3 regions of the Noviherbaspirillum sedimenti genome follow, and region 1 is predicted to be linked to each of the others. Evidence: predicted binding sites of a transcription regulator. Region 1 holds the regulator's gene; each other region holds the start of a gene.
What was found. The regulator HrcA, encoded in region 1, represses chaperone genes, less so after heat shock. The targets are predictions, from matches to a motif close to TTAGCACTCNNNNNNNNNGAGTGCTAA.

Region 1 (10,085 bases):
CTTTCGGCGCCAGCTTTTCCAGCTCGCCCACCTGCCACTCCAGGCGCTCGCGCTCGAGCAGCACGCTTCTGGCATTGCCCTCGATTTCCTCGCGCTGCCGGGCCAGCGCGCGCCAGGCTTTCCAGGCGGCGGCGACCGCCCTGGCCTCCTCCAGCAAACCGCCCTGACCATCGAGCAAGCGGCGTTGGCCGTCGGCTTTCAGCAAGGACTGGTGCGCATGCTGGCCATGGATATCGACCAGCAATTCGCCCAGCTCGCGCAATTGCGTGGCGGTGGCGGCGATGCCGTTGATGTAGGCCTTGGAACGGCCGGCATTGTCGATCACGCGGCGCACCAGGATGGCGCCGTCGTCACGATTGAATTCATTCTCCGCCAACCAGGCGGCAGTTTCGGCGCCGTCGGCGAATTCCGCCGTGATATCGGCGCGCGCCGCGCCTTCGCGCACCACGCTGGCGTCGCCGCGGCCGCCCAGCGCCAGCGCCAGGGCATCGATCAGGATCGATTTGCCGGCGCCGGTTTCGCCGGTAAATACGGTAAAACCGCCGGCCAGGTCGAGCTCGATGGCATCGACGATGACGAAATCGCGTATGGAAAGTGTGCGCAGCATAGTTGTTATTTTAACTTTCCTTCGGCCGAGGGATATTCGTGCCAGTGCAATTTTTCGCGCAGGGTATCGAAATAACTCCATCCGGACGGATGCAGAAAGGTGATGACATGGCGCGAGCGGCGCACCACCACGCGGTCATGGTGCTGCAGGCTGGCGAAGGTTTGCATATCGAAGTTGACGCTGATATCGCGGCCATTGACGATTTCAATCACGATCTCGCTACTGTCCGACAGCACGATCGGCCGGTTCGACAAGGCGTGCGGGGCGATCGGCACCATCGCAATGCCGCCCAGGTTCGGATGCAGCAAGGGTCCGCCGGCCGACAAGGCATAGGCGGTGGAGCCGGTGGGCGTGGCCACGATCAAGCCATCCGAGCGCTGGTTATACATGAAGTGGCCATCGACTTCGACCCGCAATTCCACCATGCCGGCGCCGCTGCCGCGCGAGACCACCACATCGTTGAAGGCCAGCCCCTGGAAAATATTGACGCCGTCGCGCAAGACTTCACCCTCCAGCAGACTGCGCTGTTCCGATTCGATTTTGCCTGACAACATGTCAGCCAGTACAGGCATCATGCGCTCGGCCGGGATATCGGTCATGAAACCCAGGCGCCCCTGGTTAATCCCGATCAAGGGCACATTGTAAGGCGCCAGTTGCCGGGCGATCCCCAGCATGGTGCCGTCGCCGCCAACCACGATGGCGGCATCGGCTTGCAGGCCGATTTGTTCCGGAGAAAGCGCGGTTACATGGTCGAGGGCAATATTGCGGGCAGTCTCAGCCTCAAACACCACTTTGTGCCCGATGCTGGCCAGGAAAGCAGCAATTTCCATCAAAGAATCGCCAATACCAGCGGCCATCGGCTTGCCGACGATGGCAATGGTCTTGACGTGAGTAGAAGAGAACTTGTTTGATAGCATGGTGCGGATTAGACCATATTTATGGCCAGTCTTGAAAGATGGCATACAAGCACCCATTTAGTATCCAAAGAAGTGAGCTCACCGTGAAAGCCGCCTGAAATGCCACATTCATGCCAAACAGACTCTAGCTTAGCCCATAGGTGCTGGTTACAATACTTCCATGCAACTCGATAGCCGCGCACAAACCCTCTTGAAAGCCTTAGTCGAACGCTATATTGCCGACGGCCAGCCGGTCGGCTCGCGGGCGCTGTCGAAGATATCCGGGCTGGAACTGTCGCCGGCCACCATCCGCAACATCATGGCCGACCTGGAAGAGATGGGCTTTGTCGCCAGTCCGCACACTTCCGCCGGCAGGGTGCCAACGCCGCGCGGTTACCGGGTCTTCGTCGACACCCTGCTGACGGTGCAATCGATCGACGAGTCGGGGCTGGAATCGAAAATGCATTCCCGCCTGCAATCCCATTCGCAGCAACAACTGCTTTCCAACGCGGCGCAGATCCTGTCGTCGCTGTCGCAATTCGCCGGTGTGGTGCTGACCCCGCGCCATGAATCGGTGTTCCAGCAAATCGAGTTCCTGCGCCTGTCGGAAAAGCGCATCCTGCTGGTGATCGTCGCCCCCAACGGCGAGGTGCAAAACCGCCTGTTGCTGACCGAGGCCGATTACACGCCGTCGCAACTGACGCATGCCGCCAATTACATCAACCAGCACTATGGCGGCATGAGTTTCGACGACGTGCGCCTGCGCCTCAAGGGCGAACTGCGCCAGCTGCGCGACGACATGACCGCGCTGATGCAGGCAGCGGTGGAAGCCGGCAGCGATGCCATGGCCGATACCGGCGAGGATGTGGTGATTTCCGGCGAGCGCAACCTGCTGTCGGTGTCGGACCTGTCGTCCAACATGGCGTCGCTGCGCAAATTGTTTGAAGTTTTCGAGCAAAAGACCGGCTTGATGCAATTGCTGGACATCTCCAGCAACGCCACCGGCGTGCAAATCTTCATCGGCGGCGAATCGCAACTGGTGCCGATGGACGAAATGAGCGTGGTGACCGCTCCCTATGAAGCCAATGGCAAGATCATCGGCACGCTAGGCGTGATCGGCCCCACACGCATGGCATACGAACGGGTAATCCCGATCGTCGACATCACCGCCAAGCTGCTGTCGAACGCCCTCAGCCACCACTAGCCGGCAGCCCTTCAGTCAGCATTCAACGCCCGCGGTGGGGGCAGTTCTCCTTGGTGCAATGGCCATACAGCGCCAGCGCATGGTCGGCAATCTTGAAGCCGCGCTCGCCGGCGATTTTCTGTTGCCGCTGTTCGATCTCGTCATCAAAGAATTCTTCCACCAGGCCACAATCCAGGCATACCAGGTGGTCATGGTGCGAACCCTGATTCAGTTCGAAGACGGACTTGCCGGTTTCAAAATGATTGCGATGCAACAGGCCGGCCTGCTCGAATTGCGTCAGCACGCGATAGACGGTTGCCAGTCCGACATCCATATTCTCGGCTAGCAGGACTTTATAGATGTCTTCCGCGCTCAAATGGCGCACCGCGCTGTTCTGGAAGATTTCCAGAATTTTCAAGCGTGGCAGGGTGGCCTTCAGGCCGCTGGCTTTCAAGTCGGAAGGATTGTTCGGCATGATTATGGTTGGAAGCTGAGTTCTGCTTTATCATATAGTGTTTCTGCAAAAATTTCCTGATTCGATCAAGACTCTACTATTTATGCGCCTGCCGTTTCCAGTATTACCTTCCGCTTCAGCCTTGTCTCAGGCATTGTGTCTGGTCGCGGCCTGCGCCCTGATCGGCTGCGCCAGCAAGAATCCCTTGATGGAAGAGCCGGTTGCCGCCACCAGCACCCCTGCCGTCGCAGCCCAGCAGCCCAAGGCTGCCGTACCGGCCACCACGGGAGTGCAGACCACCAAAGAAAAGCGCCTGTTCGGGATTTTTTCGCCCTACCGGATCGATATCCAGCAAGGCAACTTCATCTCGCAAGAACAGCTGGCGCAACTCAAGACCGGCATGACCGCGGACCAGGTGCGCTTCGTGCTGGGCACGCCCCTGCTGAACGATATATTCCACGCCAACCGCTGGGATTACGTATTCCGTATGCAAAAAGGCAATGGTGAAGTGATCAGCAGCCGCATCGCGGTACATTTCCAGGATAACCGCGTAGCCAATATCGATGCCGGCACCTTGCCGACCGAACAGGATTTCCTGTCCCTGATCGCTGGCACGACGCCGCAGGCATCGAAAACGGCAACGCCAAAAGTGGCAACGCCGGCCAAGTAATATTTTGCCAACAGAACTGGTTTAGCCTCATGAATCCATTAAAAATCGCCATTGCCGGCGCCTCCGGCCGCATGGGCCGCATGCTGATCGAAGCCGTACAGGAAGCTGACGACACCGTGCTGGCCGGCGCCCTCGATATCCCGGGACAATATGTCGGCAGCGATGCCACCGCCTTCGCCGGCCAGCCCTGCGGCGTGGCCATCGAATCGGACCTGGCCAAAGGCCTGGCAAATGCCGATTACCTGATCGATTTCACCCGCCCCGAAGGCACCCTGAAACACCTGGAATATTGCGCTGCCCACGGCATCAAGGTGATCATCGGCACGACAGGCTTTGACGATGCCGGCAAGGCGGCAATTGCCGCCGCCGCGCAAAAGACGGCGATCATGTTCGCGCCCAACATGAGTGTCGGCGTCAACGTCACCATGAAACTGCTGGAAATGGCGGCAAAAAGCTTCGCCGAAGGCTACGATATCGAAATCATCGAGGCACATCACCGCCACAAGGTCGACGCCCCCTCCGGCACCGCGCTGAAAATGGGCGAAGTCGTGGCCGAGGCGCTCGGCCGCGACCTCAAGGAAGTCGGCGTGTTCGCGCGCGAAGGCGTGACCGGTCCGCGCGACCCGTCCTCGATCGGCTTTGCCACTATCCGTGGCGGCGATATCGTCGGTGACCATACGGTGCTGTTTGCCGGCATCGGCGAGCGCATTGAAATCACCCACAAGTCGTCCAGCCGGGTCACCTATGCGCATGGCAGCCTGCGCGCCGCGCGCTTCCTGGCCGACAAGAGCACCGGCTTGTACGACATGCAGGACGTGCTCGGCCTGCGCTGATCCATGAATCCAGCCACCCCTACCCTCGGTTTCGCCCACTACTGGGCGCAGGGCGACGCCGTCTCGCATGCGGTCGCCTACGCCCTGCTGCTGATGTCGATCGCCAGCTGGTATTACATCCTCTCCAAGGCCTGGACTTCGTGGCGCATCCGCAAGAGCGCCCGGACCCTGGAAGCGTTCTGGAATGCGCCGACCCTGACCGATGCCATCGCCCTGATCCGCGCCGCCGACCCGGAAAGCGTCTACACGCCGCTGGCCGCGCAAAGCGCCCAGGCCGCCAGTGTCGGCAACCAGGCCGGCTCGCTGAATGCCCATACCGACCCGGGCGAACTGATCACCCGCACCTTGCGCCAGGAAATCAACCGCGTCGCCGCGCGCCTGGAAAACGGCCTGACCCTGCTGGCTTCGGTGGGCTCCACCGCCCCCTTTGTCGGCCTGTTCGGCACCGTCTGGGGCATCTACCATGCCTTGGTCGCGGTCTCGACTTCCGGCACGGTACAGATCGACAAGGTCGCCGGCCCGGTTGGCGAAGCGCTGATCATGACCGCCCTTGGCCTGCTAGTGGCGATTCCGGCGGTGCTGGCCTACAATGCCTTCACCCGCGTCAATCGCCTCACCCTGGCGGAACTGGATGGCTTTGCACATGACTTGCATGCCTACCTGACTACTGGCGCACGCGTTGTACCAGCTGCGGGACAGAGTAGTTCTTGAATTGCGGGACAGAGTTTGTGAGTCGCCGCAGCGCGACGAATTACTCTGTACCCAACATTATAGATATGAGTATCTCAAGGTAACAAAATGGCCTTCGGCGGATTCAACCAGAACCAGCAGGCAGCGCCCATGTCGGACATCAATGTCACGCCCATGGTCGACGTGATGCTGGTCTTGCTGGTGATTTTCATCATCACCGCGCCGCTGTTTACCCACGCCATCAAGCTGGACTTGCCGACCGCACAGGCGGAAGCAGCGCCGGAAAAGCCGGAAACCATTTCGCTGTCGATCAATGGCGAGGGGCAAATCTTCTGGGGCAATGACGTCATCGCCCGGCAAGACCTGGCCGCGCGCCTGGCGCAGGCGGCACAGAAAAAGCCGCAACCGGAGTTGCAATTGCGCGCCGACAAAGCTACCCGCTACGAAATCATCGCCGAGGTCATGGCGGCCGCCCAGGGCAACGGACTGAACAAGCTTGGTTTCGTGACGGAACCCAAACCGGCTGCGGCCCCAAGCTCAGCGCCGGCGAAATAAGACCATGGCACATGTCCTCCTCGATGGCGCGACCATCACCGACTGGCCCGCCTTTCATGCGCAATGCCGCGAGGCTTTCGGTTTCCCTGATTTTTATGGCAACAACCTGGATGCCTGGGTCGATTGCCTCTCCTATCTGCGCGACGATGACGGCATGACCCGCTTCCATCTGGCCGAAGAGGAAGTGCTGGAAATCGAAGTGACACAAGCCGACACCCTGCGCCAGCAGGCCCCCGACTTGCTGGAAGAACTGGCCTTCTGCATCGAAGGCATCAACGAGCGCTATGCCGATTACGGCGAAAAACCCGCTTTGAAACTGCTACTGCGCTGACCGATTGCGCCGTTTTTGCGGCAATTCCATCATTTTGCGGCAGCATGACATGGTTTTGCCGCCTCGTAAGCCCTTGCCCGAACCAGTATAATGGCGGGTTCATATCCCATTTCCCTACCATCCGTCATGCAAGACAAATACAGCCCCGCCGATGTCGAGAAATCGGCGCAAGACCATTGGCAAGCGATCGACGCCTACCGCGCCGCCGAACACGCAAAAGACAAGAACGGCCAGGACAAGAAGAAATTCTATGCCTGTTCGATGCTGCCCTATCCTTCGGGCAAGCTGCACATGGGGCATGTGCGCAATTACACCATCAATGACGTGATGTACCGCCACCTGCGCATGAACGGCTACAACGTGCTGATGCCGATGGGCTGGGATGCCTTCGGCATGCCGGCCGAGAATGCCGCGATGGCCAACGGCGTGCCGCCGGCGCAATGGACGTATTCGAACATCGACTACATGAAAAAGCAGATGCAGGCGATGGGCCTGGCGATCGACTGGTCGCGCGAAATGACCGCCTGCCGCCCCGAGTACTACAAGTGGAACCAGTGGATGTTCCTGAAGATGCTGGAAAAGGGCATCATCTACAAGAAGACCGGCACCGTGAACTGGGACCCGATCGACCAGACCGTGCTCGCCAACGAACAGGTGATCGACGGCCGCGGCTGGCGTTCCGGCGCGCTCATCGAAAAGCGCGAAATCCCGATGTACTACGCCCGCATCACCTCCTACGCGGAAGAATTGCTCGACTTCGTCGACAACAAACTGCCGGGCTGGCCCGAGCGCGTGCGCATCATGCAATCGAACTGGATCGGCAAGTCCACCGGCGTGCGCTTCGCTTTCCCGCATGACATCAAGGATGCGGCCGGCCAGGCGATCAACGACGGCAAGCTGTGGGTCTTCACCACCCGCGCCGACACCATCATGGGCGTGACCTTTTGCGCCGTCGCCCCGGAACATGCGCTGGCGACGCACGCGGCGCAAGCCAACCCGGCGCTGGCCGCCTTCATCAATGAATGCAAGCAAGGCAGCGTGATCGAAGCCGACATGGCGACCATGGAAAAGAAGGGCATGGCCACCGGCCTGTTCGTCACCCATCCGCTCACCGGCAAGCAGGTCGAAGTCTGGGTCGGCAATTACGTCCTGATCACCTATGGCGACGGCGCCGTGATGGGTGTGCCGGCGCATGACGAGCGCGACTTCGCCTTTGCAAAAAAATACAGCCTGGCTATCCAGCAGGTGGTCGATGTCAACGGCCAGGATTATTCGCTGGACGCCTGGCAGGAATGGTATGGCGACAAGGAAAACGGCCGCTGCGTCAATTCCGCCAAGTACGATGGCATGAACTACCAGCAGGCAGTCGATGCCATCGCTGCCGACCTCGCGGCCCGGAACATCGGTGAAAAGAAAATCACCTACCGCCTGCGCGACTGGGGCATTTCGCGCCAGCGCTACTGGGGCACGCCGATCCCGATCATCCACTGCGCCGATTGCGGCGACGTGCCGGTGCCGGAAAAGGATTTGCCGGTGGTGCTGCCGGAAGATTGCGTGCCGGACGGCAGCGGCAATCCCTTGAACAAGCACGAAAAATTCCTCCACGTCGATTGCCCGCAATGCGGCAAGCCGGCGCGGCGCGAAACCGACACCATGGATACCTTCGTCGATTCGTCGTGGTATTACATGCGCTATACCGCGCCACAGGGCGCGCCGGGTAGCGCCGACAAGATGGTCGACGAGCGCACCGATTACTGGATGCCGATGGATCAGTACATCGGCGGCATCGAGCACGCCGTGCTGCATTTGCTGTATGCCCGCTTCTGGACCAAGGTCATGCGCGACTTCGGCCTGGTCAAGTTCGACGAGCCCTTCGTCAACCTGCTCACGCAAGGGATGGTGTTGAACGAAACCTATTACCGCGAAGAGGAATCCGGCAAGAAGACCTGGTTCAACCCGGCCGATGTCGAACTGAGCCTGGATGACAAGGGCCGCCCGGTGGCCGCCAAGCTGACAGCCGACGGCCAGCCGGTCGCGATCGGCGGCACCGAAAAAATGTCGAAGTCGAAGAACAACGGCATCGACCCGCAGGCGCAGATCGACCAGTACGGCGCCGATACCGCGCGCCTGTTCACCATGTTTGCCTCGCCGCCGGAACAGACGCTGGAATGGTCGGGCACCGGCGTCGAAGGCGCCAACCGCTTCCTCAAGCGCGTGTGGAATTATGCCTATGCGCAGTCGGCGCGCATCGCCGCCGCAGCGCCGGGCGATTTCGCCAGCCTACCGGAAAGCCACAAGACCCTGCGCCGCGAAATCCACAAGATCCTGCAGCAGGCCGATCACGACTACAAGCGCATCCAGTACAACACCGTGGTGTCGGCCTGCATGAAGATGCTGAACACGCTGGAAGGCGCGAAATTCGACGACTCGGCTGCATCGAACGCCGTGATCACCGAAGGCTTGTCGATTTTCCTGCGCCTGCTCAATCCGGTGGCGCCGCATATCACCCACGTGGCGTGGCAGGAAACCGGACTGACCAAGGTTCACGGCGACATCCTCGACGCGCCCTGGCCGCAAGTCGATCCGGCCGCGCTGGAACAGGCCGAGCTCGAGTTGATGGTGCAGGTCAATGGCAAGCTGCGCGGCAGCATCAAGGTCTCGAAAGATGCCGACAAGGCGACGATCGAAGCGGCGGCGCTGGCCAACGAGAATGTGCAGAAATTTATCGAAGGCGCCCCGAAAAAAGTCATCGTGGTGCCTGGCAAGCTGGTCAATATCGTCGCCTGAGGAGCAAACGCATGAGCAACCCGCGCCGTAACGCGCTCACCCTGCTGGCCAGCCTGGCAGGCGCCTCCGCACTGAGCGCCTGCGGCTTCCGCCTGCGCGGAGCGGAGCAAACCCGCCTGCCGTTCAAGACGATCTACCTGGCCTTCGCCGAAAACTCGCCGCTGGGCGTCGAGTTGCGGCGCTATATCCGCGCCAGCGGCAGCACCGAAATCGCCAGCGACCGCAAGGCGGCCGAAGCCGTGCTGGAGCCGCTGTCCGAACAGCGCACGGAATCCGTGCTGTCGCTCAACAGCCAGGGTCGCATCCGCGAACTGTCGCTGTTTTATTATTTCGGCTTTCGGGTGCTGGATGGCAGCGGCCAGCAATTGCTCGAGCCGACCGACATCGTGCTCAAGCGCGACATGAGCTTCAACGAAGCCGCCGTGCTGGCCAAGGAAGGCGAAAAAGCCATGCTGTACCGCGACATGCAGTCGGACCTGGTGCAGCAGATCCTGCGCCGGCTGGCGGCAATCAAACCGTCATAATCATGCAACTGCGGATCGACGCCCTCGAAGCGCATCTGGCCAAGCCGCTGGCGCCGCTGTACGTGATCGCCAGCGACGAGCACCTGCTGGCGCTGGAAGCGGCCGACCGCATCCGCAAGACGGCGCGCGTGCAGGGATTTTCCGAACGCGAAGTGCTGGTGGTCGAACGCAGCTTCAAGTGGGGCGCCCTGCTGGAAGCCAACCAGTCGCAATCGCTGTTCGGCGAACGCAAGCTGATCGAACTGCGCATCCCCACCGGCAAGCCGGGCAAGGAAGGCGGCCAGGCGCTGCAGCATTACGCCGCCAGCCTGTCGCCGGACAACGTCACGCTGATCACCCTGCCCAAGCTCGACTGGGCCACGCAAAAGGCGGCCTGGGTCGGCGCGCTGCAGCAGGCCGGCGTGTACATCGACATCCCGCTGGTGGAACGCAACCAGTTGCCGGGCTGGATCGGAACGCGGCTGGCGGCGCAAAAGCAGAGCGCCGACCGCCAGGGTATCGATTTCATCGCCGAGCGCGTCGAAGGCAACCTGCTGGCCGCGCACCAGGAAATCC
Region 2 (10,085 bases), 320 kb from region 1:
GGCGCTTGGCCGCATCAGCCTGGAGACGCCGGAAAGCCGTCTGGCGCTGCTGGCCAGCTACCAGGCCCCGCAGAGCCTTGGGCTGGCATCCGAACCGGAAGCAGAGACGGATCGCGACGACTGAGTCCGGTTGCGCGCTGCAAATAAAAAGCGACATACAAGAAACGACAAATAAAAAGCCTGCAAGGCGCAAACCTTGCAGGCTTTTTTATTTCCAGGCCGTCAAGAGATTTTCATCTCTTGACGGGCCGGGAGGCAATTACATCATGCCGCCCATGCCACCCATGCCGCCCATGCCTTCCATGCCGCCCATGCCACCGGCAGCTGGCTTGTCTTCCACCATTTCGGCAACCATGCAGTCGGTGGTCAGCATCAGGCCAGCGATCGAAGCGGCGTTTTGCAGCGCCGAACGGGTCACCTTGGCCGGATCCAGCACGCCCATTTCAACCATGTCACCGTAGGTGCCGTTGGCAGCGTTGTAACCGAAGTTACCCGAGCCTTCCAGAACCCGGTTGACGACGACCGAAGCTTCTTCACCGGCGTTGGTGACGATCATGCGCAGCGGTTCTTCGATGGCGCGCAGGACGATCTTGATGCCGGCTTCCTGGTCAGGGTTGTCACCCTTGACGGTGACGCTGTTACGCGCGCGCAGCAGGGCCACGCCGCCGCCGGGAACGATGCCTTCTTCAACGGCGGCACGGGTTGCGTGCAGCGCGTCTTCAACGCGGGCTTTCTTTTCTTTCATTTCGACTTCGGTGGCAGCGCCAACCTTGATCACGGCAACACCGCCTGCCAGTTTGGCAACGCGCTCTTGCAGTTTTTCACGGTCGTAGTCCGAAGTCGCTTCTTCGATTTGCGCGCGGATTTGCTTGACGCGTGCTTCGATGTTGGCAGCCTGGCCAGCACCGTCGATGACGGTGGTGTTTTCCTTGCCGATTTCGATGCGCTTGGCTTGGCCCAGATCGTTCAGGGTGACTTTTTCCAGGGTCAGGCCGACTTCTTCAGCGATGACCTGGCCGCCGGTCAGGATGGCGATGTCTTCCAGCATGGCCTTGCGGCGGTCGCCGAAGCCAGGTGCCTTGACTGCGCAAGTCTTCAGGATGCCACGGATGTTGTTGACCACCAGGGTTGCCAGCGCTTCGCCTTCGATGTCTTCAGCGATGATCAGCAGCGGACGGCCAGCCTTGGCAACTTGCTCCAGTACCGGCAGCAGATCGCGGATGTTCGAGATCTTCTTGTCGAACAGCAGGATGAACGGATTTTCCAGCAGGACGGTCTGCTTTTCCGGGTTGTTGATGAAGTACGGCGACAGGTAGCCGCGGTCGAACTGCATGCCTTCGACGATGTCGAGTTCGTCGTTCAGCGATTTGCCGTCTTCCACGGTGATAACGCCTTCCTTGCCGACTTTTTCCATCGCTTCAGCGATACGCTCGCCGATCGAGGAATCGCTGTTGGCCGAAATCGAACCGACCTGGGCGATTTCCTTGGTGGTGGTGCAAGGCTTGGAGATGTTCTTCAGTTCGGCGACAACGGCTGCAACAGCCTTGTCGATGCCGCGCTTCAGGTCCATCGGGTTCATGCCGGCGGCAACGTACTTCATGCCTTCGCGCACGATGGCTTGTGCCAGCACGGTCGCGGTGGTGGTACCGTCACCGGCGTTGTCGGAAGTTTTCGAAGCAACTTCCTTGACCATTTGTGCGCCCATGTTCATGAGCTTGTCTTTGAGTTCGATTTCTTTTGCGACCGAAACACCATCCTTGGTCACGGTCGGCGCGCCGAACGAGCGCTCCAGCACGACATTGCGGCCTTTCGGGCCCAGCGTGACTTTGACTGCATTGGCGAGAATATTTACGCCTTCAACCATCTTGTGACGAGCGGAATCGCCAAATACAACGTCTTTAGCTGCCATGTTTATAGCTCCTTAATTGGAATATTCGTATGAGGTCCGAAGATTACTTCTGGACGATTGCCATGATGTCTTCTTCGCGCATCACCAGCAGTTCTTCGCCGGCGACCTTGACGGCCTGGCCGGAATACTTGCCGAACAGGACGCGATCGCCGACCTTGACGTCGAGCGGACGGACTTTGCCGTCTTCCAGGATCTTGCCATTGCCGACGGCAAGCACTTCACCTTGATCCGGCTTTTCTGCAGCGGCTTCAGGCAGGACGATGCCGGAAGCGGTTTTGGTTTCCTGATCCAGACGCTTGACGATGACGCGATCGTGCAAAGGACGAAGGTTCATACAAACTCCTTTAATTTCAATAGGTTGTGGTTATTTTCCGCAGGCATGCCACAAACCGTGGAACCCACGATGCAGCCTGCGCGACGTAAAAGTTGGAAGGCCAGGGAAGGACTGTTAGCACTCTCCCCTAACGAGTGCTAAGTATATGGGCGGGTATCCCTTTTTTCAAGTCAAGAGTGATGGATTAATAATGGACTGATGCCATGCTTGCCGAGAGGAACCTGCCATTCGACCAACTACTTGATTTAAGATAATAAAAAAACAGAGGGGCTGGGTAGCGCCGTCGTGGTCGCAGCGGCAAGAAAAATTTCGCTATTTGGAAGATTTGTTGTAGAATTCGGGCCCTGCCAAAAGCAGTTCCACTTCAGCGGAGTGGTAGTTCAGTTGGTTAGAATACCGGCCTGTCACGCCGGGGGTCGCGGGTTCGAGCCCCGTCCGCTCCGCCAGAAAATGTCTCCATCGTCTAGAGGCCTAGGACATCACCCTTTCACGGTGAGTACCGGGGTTCGAATCCCCGTGGAGACGCCAATACCCAAAAAAGTCCCGCAAGGGACTTTTTTCGTTAGCGGCTCCAAGCGCGCACTGCGCGCGCCTGGGATTCGAAGGGTCAGGCTTGCAAGCCAGACCGCGGCCTGCAGTATGTAGGCGAATCCCCGTGGAGACGCCAATATCCAAAAAAGTCCCGCAAGGGACTTTTTTCGTTGGCGGCTCCAAGCGCGCACAAGCGGCTTTTTCATTCACGATTGATCTGTCTCACTCCTTATCCCCAGAACTGCTTTAGCTTAAAAATAAGGGCAATGGCTGGCACTGCACTGTGCTCTGATGCAACGTGGGAGAATTGTGATTGAAACTGGATGCCACTCTGCAATTCGTGAAATGCCTGGGCGATACAAGTTTGTCGGGCTCTTATTGATCCTGTGCGGACTTTTTTCCTGCAATAAAAAAAACAATCCGGCGCCGCAGGCAGCAGCCGTCGCGGTGAGCGAGATCCGCGCGGCCCCGACGCCGATTACGCTGTTCGAAGAGTATGCGGCGCAGACCGAAGCCGTCGAGACTGTCGAGATACGCGCACGCGTTGGCGGCATTCTCGAACGCCAGGCCTTCAAGGATGGTGCAAGGGTGGAGGCAGGGGATTTGCTATTCGTTATCGACCAGCAAACCTATATTTCCGCGCTGGCCCAGGCCAGGGCGAACCTGGCGCAGGCCCAGGCTTCCTATCTGAACTCACGACAAATTCTGGCACGCTCACGGCCATTGCTGGCAGCCCTCGCGATCAGTCAACAGGAAATGGACGCGGCCATCGCCCGCGAGCGCGTCGATGCAGCCGCCGTCGAAGCTGGCAAGGCGCAGGTGCAGCAGGCGCAGCTCAATCTTGGCTATACCACGATCCGCGCGCCGCGTTCGGGTTTGATCAGCCGCGCCTTGATCAAACCGGGTGGATTGGTCAACGCCTCGACCACGCTGCTGACCACGCTGTATTCGGTGGACCCGATGTATGTCAGTTTCACCGTCGGCGAGCAAAAGCTGGAAGGCTTGCTGCGCCAATACAAGGCGGGCAGCACCAACGAGGCAGCGCCGCCGATCCGCATCAAGCTGGCCGACGGCAGCGATTACCAGTATGGCGGCAAGCTCGACTTCGTCGATGCCGCGGTGGACCCGAGAAACGGCACCCTGCCGGTTCGCCTGGTGGTGCCAAACCCGGACGGCACATTGCGCTCCGGGCAGTTCGTGCGCGCAATCGTGGCGAAGCCGGCCAATCCGGCGGCGATCCTGCTGCCGCAGAAAGCCGTGCAGGAATTGCAGGGGAAATATTCGGTATTCGTCGTTGGCCCCGACAACAAGGCGGTCTACCGCGATATCAGTGCCAGCATTCGCTCGGGCAATGATTGGGTGGTGGAGCAGGGCGTCAAGCCGGGCGAACTGGTGATTGTCGAAGGCACCGGCAAGCTGCGGCCGGGCATGCCGGTCAAGCCGGTACTGGCGGCCGGGACCGGAAATTAGGCGGACAGGCCGGGCATGTTCAACTTCTTCATCGACCGTCCGGTGTTTTCGATCGTGATTTCACTGATCATCACGCTCGCCGGCGCGCTCGCCGCCTTGACGCTGCCGGTGGCCCAGTATCCGCAAATCGTGCCGCCGCAGATACAGGTGAGCACCAGCTTCCCCGGCGCCAACGCCGACGTGGTGGCGCAATCGATCGCGGCGCCGATCGAGCAGCAGGTCAATGGCGCCAAGGGCATGCTTTACATGGATTCGAAAAGCGCCAACGACGGTTCCTACAGCCTGGTCGTGACTTTCGATATCGGCACCAACCAGGACCTGGCTGCGGTCGAAGTGCAAAACCGGGTGGCGATCGCCCAGAGCACGCTGCCGGCCGATGTGATCCGACAGGGCATCACCATCCGCAAGCAATCCACCGATTTCCTGGAGGTGCTGGCGCTGACCTCGCCGGACGGCCGCTTCGACACGACCTTCCTGAGCAACTATGCGTTGCTTAACCTGCAGGATGCGCTGGCGCGCATTCCCGGGATCGGCCAGGTGCGTCTGTTCGGCGCGCGCGACTACAGTATGCGCATCTGGCTGAACCCGGACCTCATGGCGCGGCGGGGCGTGACGGCGTCCGACGTGCGGCGCGTGATCCAGGAACAGAACGTGGTGGCGCCGGCGGGCCGCATCGGCGTGCCGCCGGTGCCGGCAGGGCAGCAGATGCAGTATTCGGCGACGATCCGCGGGCGCCTGTCCGATCCCGAACAGTACCGCAACATGATCGTCCGCGCCGCGCCGGACGGCCAGATCGTCTACTTGAAGGACATCGCCCGGGTGGAGCTGGGCGGCGCCGATTACAGCATCAACGTCCAGGAAAATGGCATCGCCGGCGTGTTCATCGGCATTTTCTTGCAGCCGGACGCCAATGCGCTGGATGTGGCAGATCAAGTCAGGCAGAACATGGACCATGCGGCCCAGCGCTTCCCTCCCGGCATGGTGTATTCCGTTCCCTACAGCACCACGCCCTTTGTCACCGAATCGCTCAAGGATGTGCTGAAGACGCTGGGCGAAGCCTTCGTGCTGGTGCTGATCGTGGTATTCCTGTTCCTGCAGACCTGGCGCGCCACTCTCATCCCGATGCTGGCCGTGCCGGTCTCGCTGATCGGCACCTTTGCGGTCTTTGCCGCACTGGGGTTTTCCATCAACACGCTCACGCTGTTCGGACTGGTGCTGGCCATCGGCATCGTTGTCGACGACGCCATCGTGGTGGTGGAAGCGGTGCAGCACCGGCTCGACACCGAGCGCACCACGCCGATCCAGGCGACCAAGGCCGCGCTGGCCGACGTCGGCGGCCCGGTGATCGCCATTGCACTGGTGCTGGCCGCGGTGTTCCTGCCGGTCGCCTTCCTCGGCGGCCTCACCGGCCAGCTCTACCGGCAGTTCGCCCTGACGCTGGCCACCTCGGTGATCCTCTCGGCCGTGGTGGCGCTGACGCTGACGCCGGCCATGTGCGCACTGCTGCTGCGTCCGGCCGCGCATGAAAAGCCGCACGGCCTGCTGGGACGCTTCTTTGATCGCTTCAACCACGCCTTCAACGCGTTCTCGGAGCGCTACAGCGCGTCGGTGGTGCAACTGGCGCGCCATGCGGCGCTGGTCGCCTTGCTGTTTGCCGTCCTGCTGGTGGTGCTGTACGGGCTGATCCGCGCCCGCCCGACCGGACTGGTGCCGCCGGAAGACCAGGGCTATGCGTTTTCGGTGATGCAGTTGCCGCCTGGCGCCTCGCTTGAGCGCACCAGCGCCGCCGTCGCGCAACAGACCCGCATCGCCAACGCCACGCCCGGCGTCGCCGGCGTGGCGACGCTGACCGGATTCAACCTGCTGACCGGGCTGGCAACTTCCTACAACTCGACCGCCTTCATCCGTTTCAAGCCCTGGGATGAACGCACCGGGCCCGGGCAGCGCGCCGAAGACATCGTCGGCAGCCTGACCGGACGCATCAATGCGGAAATCAAGGATGCCCAGGGGCTGGTGCTGAATCCGCCGCCGATCCGCGGCCTCGGCACCACCGGCGGTTTCGACTTCATCCTGCAGGACCGCGCCGGCGGCGATCCGAAACAGTTCGCGCAAGTGTTGCAGAACCTGGTTGCCGCGGCGCGCAAGCGGCCCGAACTCGGCTTCGTCTTTCCCAACTACGACGACCGCACGCCGCAGATCGAATATGAGGTGGACCGCGAGAAGGTGAAAACCTTCGGGATCGCCCTGGATGACGTTTTCTTTACCATGCAATCCATGATGGGGGGCTATTACGTCAACGACTTCAACCTGTTCGGCCGCACGTTCCGGGTGCAGATGCAGGCCGAGTCGCAGACGCGCGCCAGTCCGGCCGACGTGAGCCGCTACTACGTGCGCAATATGGCAGGCGACATGGTGCCGCTGTCGACCGTGCTGACGCCGAAGGCAATCAGCGGACCGGAATTCTACGAACGCTACAACCTCTATCGGGCCGCCACCATCACCGGCAGCGCCGCGCCCGGCTATAGTTCCGGCCAGGCGGCGCAAGCGATGCAGGAAGTGGCGCGCACGCTGCCGCCAGGCTACGGTTACGAATGGACCGGCGCGACTTACCAGGAGCAGAAAACCGGCGGCCAGACCGGCTACATCTTCGCGCTGTCGCTGCTGTTCGTGTTCCTGGTGCTGGCCGCGCTGTACGAAAGCTGGGCCATGCCGGTGGCGATTTTGCTGGTGATCCCGTTCGGCGTGCTGGGCGCTTTCGTCGGCCTGACGCTGCGCGCTTCCGACAACAACGTCTACACGCAGATCGGCCTGATCATGCTGATCGGCCTGGCTGCGAAAAACGCCATCCTCATCGTCGAATTCGCCAAGCTTGCGCGTGCGCGTGGCGTCCCCATCGTCGAGGCGGCGCGGCAGGGTGCGCGATTGCGGCTGCGGCCGATCCTGATGACCTCGTTCGCCTTCATCCTTGGCACGCTGCCGCTGGCGATTGCCAGCGGCGCCGGTGCCGGCGCCCGGCAGGCGATCGGTACGGCAGTGACCTTTGGCATGCTGTTTGCCACCATGATCGGAATTTTCGTGATTCCGGTGTTTTACGTGGTCCTGCAGCGCATCAGCGAACGCAAGAGGCCGTTTCGGCTGGAGGAAGCCGCGCCGGAATGATTCAATCGTGCAAATGAGGTTTCTTGTCAATTGACGGTATCGCATTCATCGGCATCCTGCCGGATTATGCGCTCGGGCGGCTCAAAAACAAAAAACCCCTTGAGCAATCAAGGGGTTAAATTTGTTTGGTGCCCGGGGCCGGACTCGAACCGGCACGCCTTGCGGCGGGGGATTTTGAGTCCCCTACGTCTACCAATTTCATCACCCGGGCATAAGAGCGTTATTATCCCCGATTTGCCCTTCCATAGCAACAGGGCGCGCAGTGCCGGACTGGCAGCCTGTTATTGCTACTTCAGGAAGTCCGCCACTTCGGTGCGGGTCGGGATGCCGGCGCGGCCGCCCCGGCGCGTGCATTTGAGCGCCGCCACCGCGCTGGCGAAGCGCATGGCTTGCGCCACGCTCTGGCCTTCCCCCATCGCTAGCGCATAGGCGCCGTGGAAGACATCGCCGGCGCCGGTGGTATCCACCACTGGCACCGCGAACGCCGGCTGCTGATGGAAACCGTGCTCATCGAGCCATAGCGTCCCTTTGCCGCCGCGCGTCACCGCCGCCACGCGGCAGCCGAGTGCGCGCGCTTTTGTCAGCGCGGCGCGGCGGTTGGCATCATTTTGCAGGCTCTCCGCGCCGGCAAAGGAGCGCAGCCCCGGCTCGGAAAATATCGCATGGTCGGTCCAGGGCAGCACTGCCGAGAATGCCGCCTCGGTGGCGGTTTCGCCATCCAGCACGGTCGGGATACCGGCACGCCGGGCGGCGGCGAAAATGGCGCCGGCGCCTTCTACCCAGCGGATGTCGGCATGGATGGCGGCAGCAGCCGGCACCAAATCCAGCGGCAGCCAGGCGGTGTCGTCCGGTATGCCGGTGCCGCGGAAATTGACGATCATGCGTTCGCCATCCTGCGACACGATCACCGCCGAGATCGATGAGCGGGCGCCGGCAAACAGACGGAAGTGCGCGACATCGACGCCGTAAGCCGCCATTTCGCGCCGCATCGCCAGGCCGGCATCATCGTCGCCGGCGCGGCCCCAGTAGGCGCAATCGGCGCCCAGCCGGGACGCCGCGACGGCTGCATTGGCCGCCATGCCGCCGCCCACTTCAAGGTAATCGCTGGCACGGTACTTGCCGCCGCCGGCCGGCAGCTCGCGCACCGGCCAGACCTTGTCCAGGGTGGTATTGCCAAGACAGATGACGCGTATGCCCATGATGTCTCCTTTCCTGGTTCTACCGCATTTTATGCTGCACACTGCGCAGATGCCACAGCAGGAACACCGCCGCCAGCAGCACGCTGGCAGTGTTGCCCAGCCAAAAGCCGGCGGCGCCTGTCGGCAAGCGGGGCGCCAGGCCCAGCAGGTCGAAGCCCAGCAGGTAGCCTCCGCCCAGGCCGACACCCCACAGCATCAAGGCATAAATGATGGTGGGCACCAGGGTGATCTTGTAGGCGCGCAGAATGTAGGCGGCGCTGACCTGGAGCGCATCGAAAAAAATGTAGACGCCGACGAAGGCATACAACGGCAAGGCGCTGGCGATGATCGACGGATCCGGCGTGTAGGCCCGCACGATGGCGTCGCGCCCCAGCCAGACCGCGACGCCGGCGCCGGCCGCGATGCCGGCCGCGAGACGGATGCCGGCCGTGCCGAGGCGTTGCGCCGCGGCGCGGTCGCGCGCGCCCAGCGCATGTGCCACCAGTGTGCCGCTGGCGCTGGCGATCGATAGCGGCAGCATGTACAGCACCGTGACGAAATTGGCCGTGACCTGGTGACCGGCAACCGCCGTCTCGCCCAGGCGGGCGATGAACAGCGCCATGAAAGTGAATGCCGAGACTTCGATCAGGTAGCTCAGCCCCATTGGTATGCCGAGCCGCAGCAGCGTGCGTTGCGCCTGCCATCTGGGGGCGCTGAAGCCGGCGCCGAACAGGTTGAACACGCGATAGGAAGGTGAGTAGCGCAGGATAGTCCAGCCAGCCGCCAGCGATAGCCATGCGGTCACTGCGGTAGCCAGCGCACAACCCGGCCCGCCCAGCGCGGGCAAGCCCAGCCCGCCGAAAATAAACCAGGCATTCAGCGGCACTTTCAGCAGCAGGGCGGCGAGCTGGATCAGCATGACGGCACGCGGCCGGGCGATGGCGTTATTGAAAGCGCCGTAGATGCGAAAGCCGAGTGATGCCGGCAGCGCCAGCGCCAGGATCTGCAGGTAGCTGCTGGCCTTGGCGTTGAGTTCGGGCGAGGCTTGCGCCAGCGCCAGCAGCGGTTGCGGAAACAGCAGGATCAGGCAGCCGGCCACAGTCAGGAATACCGTCAGCCACAGCCCCTGGCGGATTTCCGCGCCGATCGCTTCGAAGCGGCGCGCACCGTACAACTGGCCGACAATCGGCGCCAGCGCATACAGCACGCCGTTGGCGCTGACGAACACGCTGACGTAGACGGATACCGCGATCGACAGTGCCGCCAGGTCGGTGGCCGAGTAGCGTGCAGTCATGGCGGTATCCATGACGCCGTTGGCGATCACCGCCAGCTGTCCGACCAGAATCGGCCAGGCCAGCGCGGCAATCTGCGCCGCCGGACGCCGGGCTTCTTGATTCATCGATTAATCGATACGCCGGTACAGGCGGAAACGTTCGTTGCGGTCAGCGGCGCGGTGGCCTTCCCAGACCAGCCGCCAGGTGACGCCGGAACGCCTGACTTGCTG
Region 3 (10,085 bases), 310 kb from region 1:
TTCGCCGCCGCCAGTGGCCTGGCGCTGCTGCCTTTCATTATCGAACAGGGCGGCGCAAGCGGAATCGCCGGCGCCGCCGGCGATGGCCTGGTGCGCGACTGGCCGCGCCCCTCGCACGGCGCCGACAAGCATCGCGGCTACGCTTTCCAGTGGTACGGCCTGGCGGCAGCAGCTTTCATCTTTTTTATTGTGACAGGATTTTTGCGTGGAACAAGACAACAGTAAGCAACGAAGACTCGGCCGCTGGAAAATGCTGGCGGTGCTGGCGGTATGCGCGGCACCCCTGGCCGCCGCTTATTTCACCTACTATGTGATCAAGCCGACCGGCCGCACCAATTACGGCACCCTGCTGGATCCGCGTCAATATCCGATGCCGCGCCTGGGCAGCAGCACGCTCGACGGCCAGCCGACCGAGATCAGCGCTTATCAGGGCAAGTGGCTCATGCTGCAGGTCGATTCCGGCAATTGCGAGGTCGCCTGCGGCAAGAAGCTCTACGACATGCGCCAGTTGCGCACGGCGCAGGGCAAGGAGCGCGATCGCGTCGAGCGGGTCTGGCTGATCAATGACAACGCGCCGCTCGACACCATGCTGATGCGCGAGTATGACGGCACCCGCATGCTGCGCGCGCCGGCGGCGGCGTTGCAAGCCTGGCTGCCGGTGGAGCAGGGCGCGGCGCTGACCGACCATATCTATATCATCGACCCGCTCGGCAACCTGATGATGCGTTTTCCAAAGGATGCCGACGCCAATCGCATCAAGCGCGACCTCGGCAAGCTGCTGAAGGCATCCAGCATCGGCTAGGCGCCGTCGCTGCGCCAGCAAACGACAGGATAGGTTAATGCTGATACAACTCGCGATCAAGGGCATGCTGGTAGCGCTGCTGGCGCTGGCGGCGGTGTGGGCTTCGCGTGACGCCAACAAATACCGCAAGCTGGCCTGGGTGACGGTGTTCCTCACCTTCGATCTGATCATGTTCGGCGCCTTCACGCGCCTGACTGATTCCGGCCTTGGTTGCCCGGACTGGCCGGGCTGCTATGGCCACGCCAACCCCTTGCAGGCGCACGAATCCATCAAGGCCGCCGAGGCGGCCATGCCCGATGGCCCGGTCACCGTCGCCAAGGCCTGGATCGAGATGCTGCATCGCTACTTCGCCATGGGCGTGGGTGTGCTGATCATCGCCCTGATGGCGGTGGCGTGGCGCAACTGGTCCAGGGCCCGCCGTGGAAACGCTGGCAGCGTTGCCGCGCGCGCCATGTCGCCCTGGCTGCCGAGCTTTTTGCTGCTGTTCGTTTGCGTGCAGGGGGCGTTCGGCGCCTGGACCGTGACCATGAAGCTGCAGCCGGTGATCGTCACCATCCACCTGTTGCTGGGGATGGGCCTGCTGGCCTTGCTGGCGTGGCTGGCGGCGCGCCAGAGCGTGCATGCGCCGGTGGTCCCGGCAGCGCGCGGCTTGCGCATTCCCGCCGCACTGGCGTTGGTGGTGCTGTTTTGCCAAATCGCTTTGGGCGGCTGGGTCAGCACCAATTACGCCGCGCTGGCTTGCACTGATTTGCCAACCTGTCATGGCGCCTGGCTGCCGGAAATGGACTTCGAGAATGGCTTCACGCTCTGGCGGCATCTCGGCAGGACCGGCGACGGCGACTTCCTGCCGTTCCCGGCGCTGACGGCGATCCACTGGGCGCATCGCGTGTTCGCCCTGGTGGTGGCGGCGATTCTCGGCTGGGTGGCGGTACGCGCCATGCGCATCGACGGCTTGCGCAAGACCGGGACCTGGCTTCTGGCGGCGCTGGTTTTGCAGATTGTCATCGGCATTTCCACCGTCTACCTGAGCTGGCCACTGGCGCTGGCGGTCGCGCATAATGGCTGCGCGGCGCTATTGGTGCTGTTGCTGAGCATGTTAAACTACAAGGCTAATCTTGCCGCTGCGCCGCTTACTGCCAGCCGCATGACAACCCATATTGCGGCCGCATGATGCTGGCACGGCTGCCGCTGTAAGACTATGACGACCTTGACCCTTTCCCCCAACCGCCTCGCCCAGTACTGGGCGCTGACCAAGCCGCGTGTGACGCAGCTGGCGGTATTTTGCGCCGTCATCGGCATGTTCCTGGCCACCCCTGATCTGCCCGACTGGCGTATCGTGGTGGCGGCTACTGCCGGCATCTGGCTGCTGGCAGGCGCGGCCTTTGCCGTCAATTGCCTGGTCGAACGCAGCATCGATGCCAAGATGGCACGCACTGCACGCCGGCCGATGGCCCGCGGCGAAATCACCGTCGCGCAGACCCTGGTGTTTTCCGGCGTGATCGGCGGTGCCGGCATGTGGATACTGTACAGCCTGGTCAATCCGCTGACCATGTGGCTGACCCTGGCCACCTTCGTCGGTTATGCCGTGATCTACACCATGCTGCTGAAACCGGCGACGCCGCAGAACATCGTCATCGGCGGCTTGTCGGGGGCGATGCCGCCGGCGTTGGGCTGGGCGGCGATTGCCAATGACGTGCCGATGCAGGCCTGGATCCTGGTGCTGATCATCTTCATCTGGACGCCGCCGCATTTCTGGGCGCTGGCGCTGTACCGGCGCGACGACTACGCCAAGTCCGGTTTGCCGATGCTGCCGATCACGCACGGCATGAAGTTCACCCAGTTCCACATCTTCCTGTACACCATTGCGCTGATTGCCACCACCATGCTGCCCTACGCGGTGCATATGAGCGGCCTGATCTATCTCGCCTGCGCCGCCGTGCTCGGTGCGGTTTTCCTGTGGTACTCGTGGCGCATCTACCGTCATTACACCGACCTGGTGGCGCGCAAGGCGTTTACCTATTCGATCATCTACCTGTCGCTGCTGTTCGTTGCCTTGCTGGTTGATCATTACCTGAAGATCTGAACCCATGCGCATATTACCCCTCACATTGATGCTGGCATCCTCGCTGTGGCTGGCCGCCTGCAGCGACAAGTCCAGCGAACAATCCGGCGCCGAAGGCACCATGCAATTGTCGCCAGTCGACAGCGTCTTCAAGAATACCGACGTCACCGGCCTCGGTTACGCCAGGGATTTCGCCCTGACTGACCACAATGGCAAGCCCCGCACCCTGGCCGATTTCAAGGGCAAGGCGGTGGTCGTGTTCTTCGGCTTCACCCATTGTCCGGACGTGTGTCCGACCACCATGGCCGAGATGGCCAACGTGATGCAGCAACTCGGCCCGCAAGCCGAGAAGGTGCAAGTCTTGTTCATTTCGGTCGATCCGGAGCGCGACACGCCACCATTGCTGGCCAAGTACGTGCCGGCTTTTTACCCGAGCTTCCTCGGTCTGGTCGGCGACCAGGCTGCCACCGAAAAGGTCGCCAAGGAATTCCGCGTGTTTTACCAGAAGGTGCCGGGCAAGACTTCAGGCAGCTACTCAGTGGACCATACCGCCGGCAGCTATGTGTTCGACCCGCAGGGGCGCATTCGCCTGTTCATCCGCCATGGCCAGGGTGCCGAGCCGATCGTGCATGACCTGAAGGTGCTGTTGGCGAAGAAGTAAGCCTCGGCCCTGCCGCCTCCAGGCGGCGGCAAAACAAAAAAGGCGCTCAATCGAGCGCCTTTTCTACTGGATGAATACCCTTCAGGCAAATGCCGCCAGCGTGCCCTTCATCTTTTTCAGCGCCACTGCCTCGATCTGGCGGATGCGTTCAGCCGAGACGCCGAATTCGGCGGCCAGTTCATGCAGGGTCGCGCCGGAACCGTCGTCGCTGGCCAGCCAGCGCGCTTCGACGATGCGGCGCGAGCGGGCGTCCAGCTTGCCAAGCGCAGCGGCCAGCCCATCGCTTTGCAGGCGGTCGTATTCCTGCGCTTCCAGCACCCTGGTCGGTTCATGCAACTCGGAGGACAGGTAGGCGATCGGCGCAAATTTGTCGTCTTCGTCGTCGGTCGGTGCTTCCAGCGCGATGTCGCGGCCCGACAGGCGCGTTTCCATCTCGATGACTTCCTCGCGCTTCACATCCAGAGTCTTGGCCAGGGCCTCGACTTGCGCCGGCGTCATGGTGTCCAGGCCTTCCTTGTGGCTGCGCAGGTTGAAGAACAGCTTGCGCTGGGCCTTGGTGGTGGCCACCTTGACCAGGCGCCAGTTCTTCAGGATGTATTCGTGGATTTCAGCCTTGATCCAGTGCATTGCGTACGACACCAGGCGCACGCCCTGGTCCGGGTCAAAGCGCTTGACGGCCTTCATCAAGCCGATATTGCCTTCCTGGATCAGGTCGGCGTGCGGCAAGCCATAGCCGAGATAGCCGCGCGCGATCGAGACCACCAGGCGCAGGTGCGACAGGATCAGCGATTGGGCGGCTGCCAGGTCGTTTTGCTCGCGCAATTTTTTCGCAAACGAGATTTCTTCTTCATGCGACAGCATCGGCAAGCGATTGACTGTCGAAATATAGGCTTCGATATTGCCCAGATTGCCGGGAAAGCCGAGCGCCACCAGACTATTGGTGGCAGGTACCAGTGCGGACTGTGCAGATCGTGCGTTCATTCCTTCTCCTTGCTTCCTTTTTCAGGGTGTGCCTGTACATGCAGGAATAGATAATTCATATATTAGCACTCTCTGTCAGGGAGTGCTAATGGTTGGAATCAACTATTTCCATAGTTAGAAGCTATGGAGTTAAAGATGCCAATCCGCAGGACATAGTTGAATTGGCGTGATGAATTGGAGTGCGGGACCGCTCAGAAGTTGCAATTAATAAATAAAAGGAATCTTCTGCGCGGCTAAGCCAGGCGGCCAATCGAGCGACGCACCGACAGCAGGGCTCCCAGCCAGCCCAGGGCGGCGCTTGTCGCCAGCAAGGCCAGCCAGGTGGAGGCGCCCAGCGGCGTCAGCTGGAATTGCGAGCCGTAGACGCGCACCACATCGGCCAGTGCCTGGTTCAGCGGATGCAAGCCCAGTGTGACCAGGCCAAGCGCCAGGGCGCCGGCAGTCAGACCGAGAAAGGCGCCGGCGTAATAAAACGGCCGGCAAACGAAGGCGTCCGATGCGCCCACCAGCTTGCTCAGGACAATTTCCTCGCTCTGATGCAATACTTGCAAGCGGATGGTATTGAAAACCACGGCCACGACGACGGTGCCCAGGGTGACCGCCAGCAACAGCAGGACCAGCCGCAATACCTGCATCACGGCGGCGAGGCGCTTGACCCATGCCGAATCGAGCTGCACATGTTCGACGCCCGGCAAGGCTTGCAAGCGGGCGACCAGATTCTCGGTGCGGGCGGCCTCGGCCATGTTGTCCAGCCCGGACAGCTTTAGTACATAGGCGTCCGGCAGCGGGTTGGCGCCCAGCGCCGTCACCGCGGCCGCCATGCCGGTGCGCGCATCCAGCGCATCCAGGGCTTTTTCGCGCGGGATGAATTCGAGCTTGCCGTCCAGTTCCGCATCCTTGATCGCGCGCTTGATGGAAGCCGCCAGTGCACTGGCTTGTACGCGCGGGGTGTCCGCCGTCATGAACAGGCTGATTTCCGGTTCGACCACCAGCTGTTCGGAAACCGGGCGGACGTTTTCCAGCAAGGTCAGGCCGGCGAAGGGCAGCATCAGGGCGATGGCGATGACCACCACATTCAGCAGGAAGCCGCCGCGCGGCGCGCGGATATGGCGCCAGGCGCCGGCCAGGGCGTAAGACTGGAGTCGCAACCAGTTTTTCATGAAGCCACCTGTGTCTGCGGCGCTGCCTGGGGTACTTGTGTGTCACCGACCAGGCGCCCTTGCGCCAGGTGGATCACGCGGGCGCCCGGCTGGTAAATGTTGTCATCATGGGTCGAGATCAGGCATGTCACGCCCACCGCATGGAATGCCTTCAGGGCATCGATCACCTTGCCGGCGCTGACGCGGTCAAGGTTGGCGGTCGGCTCGTCGGCCAGGATGATCTGCGGGCGGTTGACGATGGCGCGGGCGATCGACACGCGCTGTTGCTCGCCGCCGGACAGCGACAGCGGATCGGCTTGCGCCTTGTCCAGCAAGCCGACCTTGTCGAGTGCGGCGCGCGCGCGCTTTTCCGCTTCGTCGCGCGGGGTGCCGGTGACGATCAGGGGCAGCAGCACGTTGGCCAGCACCGGGCGGTCCGCCAGCAAGCGCTGCTGTTGCAGGATCAGGCCGAGGTTGCGGCGCAGGTAAGCCAGGCCAGTGGCATTCAGGCGGCCGATGTCCTGGCCGTTGACTTCGACGCTGCCGGAACTTGGCCGCTCGACGGCGGCGATCATTTTCAGGAGCGTCGATTTGCCGGCGCCGGACGGGCCGGCCAGGAACACCAGCTCGCCCTTGGCGACCGAGAGGTTGAGGTCGAATAGCGCGGTTGTGGTGGCGTCTTTGGCATAACGCTTGGTGACGTGACGAAATTCGATCATTTAACTTAACAAGGCATCCACAAATTCCTGCGCGTTAAAAGGCTGCAAATCTTCGATACCTTCGCCGACGCCAATGAAGTAGACCGGCACCGGGCGCGTCCTGGCGATCGCCGCCAGCACGCCGCCCTTGGCGGTGCCATCGAGCTTGGTGACGACCAGGCCGGTCAGTTGCAGGGCATCGTCAAACGCCTTGACTTGCGTGAGGGCATTTTGCCCGGTATTGCCGTCGATGACCAGCAGCACTTCATGCGGGGCGTCCGCCATGCTCTTGCCGATCACGCGCTTGATTTTCTTGAGTTCTTCCATCAGGTGCAATTGCGTCGGCAGGCGGCCAGCGGTATCAACCATCACCACATCGGTGCCGCGCGCCAGCGCTGATTGCACGGCATCGAAGGCGACTGCCGCCGGATCGCCTGATTCCTGGGAAATCACGCTGACATTGTTGCGCTCGCCCCAGATCGCCAGTTGTTCGCGGGCGGCGGCGCGGAACGTATCGCCGGCGGCCAGCAGGACCGATTGCCGGTGCGCCTGCAAATGCTTGGCCAGCTTGCCGATGGTGGTGGTCTTGCCGGCGCCGTTGACGCCGGCGATCATCATGACCATCGGTTGATGGCGCCCCAGCACCAGCGGCTTTTGCAGCGGCGTCAGGAGTTCGATCAGCAAGGTCTTCAGCGCTCCCTTGACCTGCTCGGCATCGGTCAGCTTGTCATCCTTGACCTTTTTCTTCAGGGCGGTCAGGAGGAATTGCGTGGCCTCGACGCCGCCATCGGCCATCAGCAGGGCCGATTCCAGTTCTTCATATAAATCGTCGTCGATCTTGGCGCCGACGAATAACGTGGTCAGGCTGGCCGAAGTCTTTGACAGGCCGGCCTTGAGCCGGGTCAGCCAGGAGCGTTTTTGTTCGGCGGACGGCGCAGGCGCCGGGATAATCTCTTCTTCCCGCATTTCCGCAGGCGTCGTGATCGCGGGCACCGCTGTGACGGCAGCGGCAGCGGCAGGGGCAACGGTCACTGAGGCAGGCGCGGCCGTGGCCGCAGGCTCGGCCACAACGGGGGGCGTAACCTCAGCGATGGGGGGGGCAGCAATTGGGGCAGGGGCCGCAGTCGGGGCTGGGGCCGCGACCGGTGCCGGCGTGTCTTTGGGTTTTCTCTTGAAGAAGCTAAACATGGGGCTGGGCTGAATCGCAATCAGGGGACAAGGAGGGCATGCAGCATGACGCCAGACAAGCGCGGTACAATCAACAGCTTGCGGGCAGGGCGCTGCATGAATTGCATGCATTTCCTATATGCCTGAATGCCTGTTATGAAATCCATGTACATGCAAGTTTCTATTTTAACAGAGCGGGAATTATGAAATCGCGGATAGTCGTATTGATTTGCTGCTTGCTGGCCAGTGCTTCTGTTCTGGCGGCAGGGGTGCCGGCGCAAGAATTCATCTTGAAGAATGGCATGAAAGTCATCGTCAAGGAAGACCATCGGGCACCGACCGTGGCGCACATGGTCTGGTACCGCACGGGTTCTGTGGATGAATTTAATGGCACCACCGGCGTCGCCCACGTGCTGGAACACATGATGTTCAAGGGCACCAAGACCCTCAAGCCGGGCGAGTTCAGTGCCAGGGTGGCGGCGATGGGCGGGCGCGAAAACGCCTTCACAAGCAAGGATTTCACTGCTTACTTCCAGCAGATCGAAAAATCCCGTCTGCCCAAGGTGATGGCGCTGGAAGCCGACCGCATGGCCAACCTGGTGCTGGATAAAAAGGAATTTGACAAGGAAATCAAGGTGGTGATGGAAGAGCGCCGCCTGCGTACCGACGACCAGCCGATACCGCAGGTGTATGAAGCGCTGAACGCGGTCGCCTTCAGCGCCCATCCCTACCGCAATCCGATCGTCGGCTGGATGGATGACTTGCAAAACATGACCGTCGAGGATGCGCGCCGCTGGCATGACCGCTGGTACGCCCCCAACAATGCGGTGCTGGTGGTCATCGGCGATGTCAATGCGCGGGAAGTGCTGGCGCTGGCTGAAAAGTATTATGGCCGCATCGCCCGCAAGGCCATCGGCAGCACCAAGCCGCAAGTCGAGCCACCGCAGCGCGGCATACGCCGTGTGCTGGTCAAGGCGCCCGCCGAAAATCCGTATGTGACGCTGGCCTTCAAGGTGCCGGCCTTGCGCGACGTCGAAAAGGATACCGATGTCTATGCGCTCGATGTCCTGTCGGCCGTGCTCGACGGCTACGACAATGCGCGCCTGAATGCGAAACTGGTGCGCACCGACCGCATCGCCAATTCCGCTGGCGCCAGCTACTCCGGCATTTCGCGCGGTCCGGAACTGTTTATGCTTGATGGCGTGCCGGCGGCCGGCACTACCACCGCACAGCTGGAACAGCGTTTGCGTGCCGAAGTGGCGCGCATTGCCACGCAAGGCGTGGATGAAAATGAATTGCACCGCGTCAAGACGCAATTGATCGCCGAACAGATCTACAAGCGCGATTCGATTTTCGGCCAGGCGATGGAAATCGGCATGATGGAATTGTCCGGCCTGTCGCATCGGGACATCGACCGCATCATTGAAAAATTGCGCGCGGTGAGCGCTGTGCAGGTGCAGGAGGTGGCGCAGAAATATTTCGGCGACGACAGCCTGACAGTCGCGACCCTGCAACCCTTGCCGCTGGAAGACAAGAAGCCCACGCCGGTAGCAAACTTGCGCCACTGAACTCCTGGAACATAAAAATGATGAAACGACTCATTATCGTGGCTTGGGTGGCATTGTTCGCCATCCCCGCCCACGCTACCCTGAAAATCGCTGCCTGGACCCTGGACAATGGTGCGCGCGTGCTGTTCGTGGAAAACCATTCGATCCCGATGCTCGATGTCAGCGTCGAATTCGATGCCGGTTCGCGCCGTGATCCGCAAGGAAAGTCCGGCACGGCCTCGCTGACCAATGCCATGCTGGGGCGCGGCTTGCAGGCGGGAACCGCGGCGCAGGACGAGCCTGCCCTGACCGAGGCGCAAATTTCAGACGGCTTTGCCGATATCGCGGCGCAGCGCGGCGGCAGTGTCGGCGAGGACAGCGGCGGCGTATCCCTGCGCACCCTGTCGAGCGCTGCCGAGCGCGACGCCGCGGTGCTGCTGCTGGCGCGCGTGCTGGCGCAGCCGAGTTTTCCGGCGGATTTTTTCGCGCGCGACAAGGCCCGCACCATCGCCGGCATCAAGGAAGCGCTGACCAAGCCGGAATTCATCGCCAGCCGCGCATTTTCCCGTGTCATGTATGGCAGCCACCCGTATGCCATGGAACCCACGGTGGCGTCGGTCGAAGCCGTCACGCGCGAAGACCTGGCGACTTTTCATCGCCAGCATTACGTCGGCAACCGCGCGGTGATCGCCATGATCGGCGATATTACGCGCGCCGAGGCCGACGCCATCGCCCGCCAGTTGACCGCACGCCTGCCGCAAGGCGCGCCGTTGCCGCCCTTGCCGGCGGTGGCGCCCTTGCAGGGGCAAGAGGAACGCATCGCCCATCCGGCCTCGCAATCGCACATCCTGATCGGCGCACCGGCCCTGGCGCGCGGCGACCCGGACTTTTTTGCGCTGACAGTCGGCAATTACGTCCTCGGCGGCGGCGGCTTCGTCTCCCGTCTGATGCAGGAAGTGCGCGAAAAGCGCGGCCTGAGCTACAGCGTGTACAGCTATTTCGAGCCGCTGGCGCAGCCCGGGCCATTC

Region 2: the regulator HrcA is predicted to act here: its motif matches at 2,358-2,384, upstream of groES (co-chaperone GroES).
Region 3: the regulator HrcA is predicted to act here: its motif matches at 4,569-4,595, upstream of rpoH (RNA polymerase sigma factor RpoH).

The regions. Positions count from the first base shown of each region.
Region 1 is NZ_QYUQ01000002.1:4,578,139-4,588,223, reverse strand. Features, by position in the region: gene recN (DNA repair protein RecN) at 1-607, opposite strand, end outside; gene D3878_RS21280 (NAD kinase) at 613-1,524, opposite strand; gene hrcA (heat-inducible transcriptional repressor HrcA) at 1,685-2,707, shown strand; gene fur (ferric iron uptake transcriptional regulator) at 2,730-3,161, opposite strand; gene D3878_RS21265 (outer membrane protein assembly factor BamE) at 3,283-3,810, shown strand; gene dapB (4-hydroxy-tetrahydrodipicolinate reductase) at 3,840-4,643, shown strand; gene D3878_RS21255 (MotA/TolQ/ExbB proton channel family protein) at 4,647-5,354, shown strand; gene D3878_RS21250 (ExbD/TolR family protein) at 5,442-5,888, shown strand; gene D3878_RS21245 (barstar family protein) at 5,893-6,219, shown strand; gene leuS (leucine--tRNA ligase) at 6,346-9,006, shown strand; gene D3878_RS21235 (LPS-assembly lipoprotein LptE) at 9,018-9,530, shown strand; gene holA (DNA polymerase III subunit delta) at 9,533-10,085, shown strand, end outside.
Region 2 is NZ_QYUQ01000002.1:4,897,691-4,907,775, forward strand. Features, by position in the region: gene ylqF (ribosome biogenesis GTPase YlqF) at 1-124, shown strand, start outside; gene groL (chaperonin GroEL) at 260-1,909, opposite strand; gene groES (co-chaperone GroES) at 1,953-2,243, opposite strand; tRNA gene D3878_RS22745 (tRNA-Asp) at 2,613-2,689, shown strand; tRNA gene D3878_RS22750 (tRNA-Glu) at 2,696-2,771, shown strand; gene D3878_RS22755 (efflux RND transporter periplasmic adaptor subunit) at 3,222-4,244, shown strand; gene D3878_RS22760 (efflux RND transporter permease subunit) at 4,260-7,403, shown strand; tRNA gene D3878_RS22765 (tRNA-Leu) at 7,530-7,614, opposite strand; gene D3878_RS22770 (sugar kinase) at 7,691-8,602, opposite strand; gene D3878_RS22775 (MATE family efflux transporter) at 8,622-9,980, opposite strand; gene D3878_RS22780 (glycosyltransferase) at 9,984-10,085, opposite strand, start outside.
Region 3 is NZ_QYUQ01000002.1:4,269,788-4,279,872, forward strand. Features, by position in the region: gene D3878_RS19815 (SURF1 family protein) at 1-225, shown strand, start outside; gene D3878_RS19820 (SCO family protein) at 251-802, shown strand; gene D3878_RS19825 (COX15/CtaA family protein) at 840-1,973, shown strand; gene cyoE (heme o synthase) at 2,001-2,885, shown strand; gene D3878_RS19835 (SCO family protein) at 2,890-3,525, shown strand; gene rpoH (RNA polymerase sigma factor RpoH) at 3,607-4,506, opposite strand; gene D3878_RS19845 (cell division protein FtsX) at 4,740-5,666, opposite strand; gene D3878_RS19850 (cell division ATP-binding protein FtsE) at 5,663-6,364, opposite strand; gene ftsY (signal recognition particle-docking protein FtsY) at 6,365-7,531, opposite strand; gene D3878_RS19860 (M16 family metallopeptidase) at 7,714-9,078, shown strand; gene D3878_RS19865 (M16 family metallopeptidase) at 9,099-10,085, shown strand, end outside.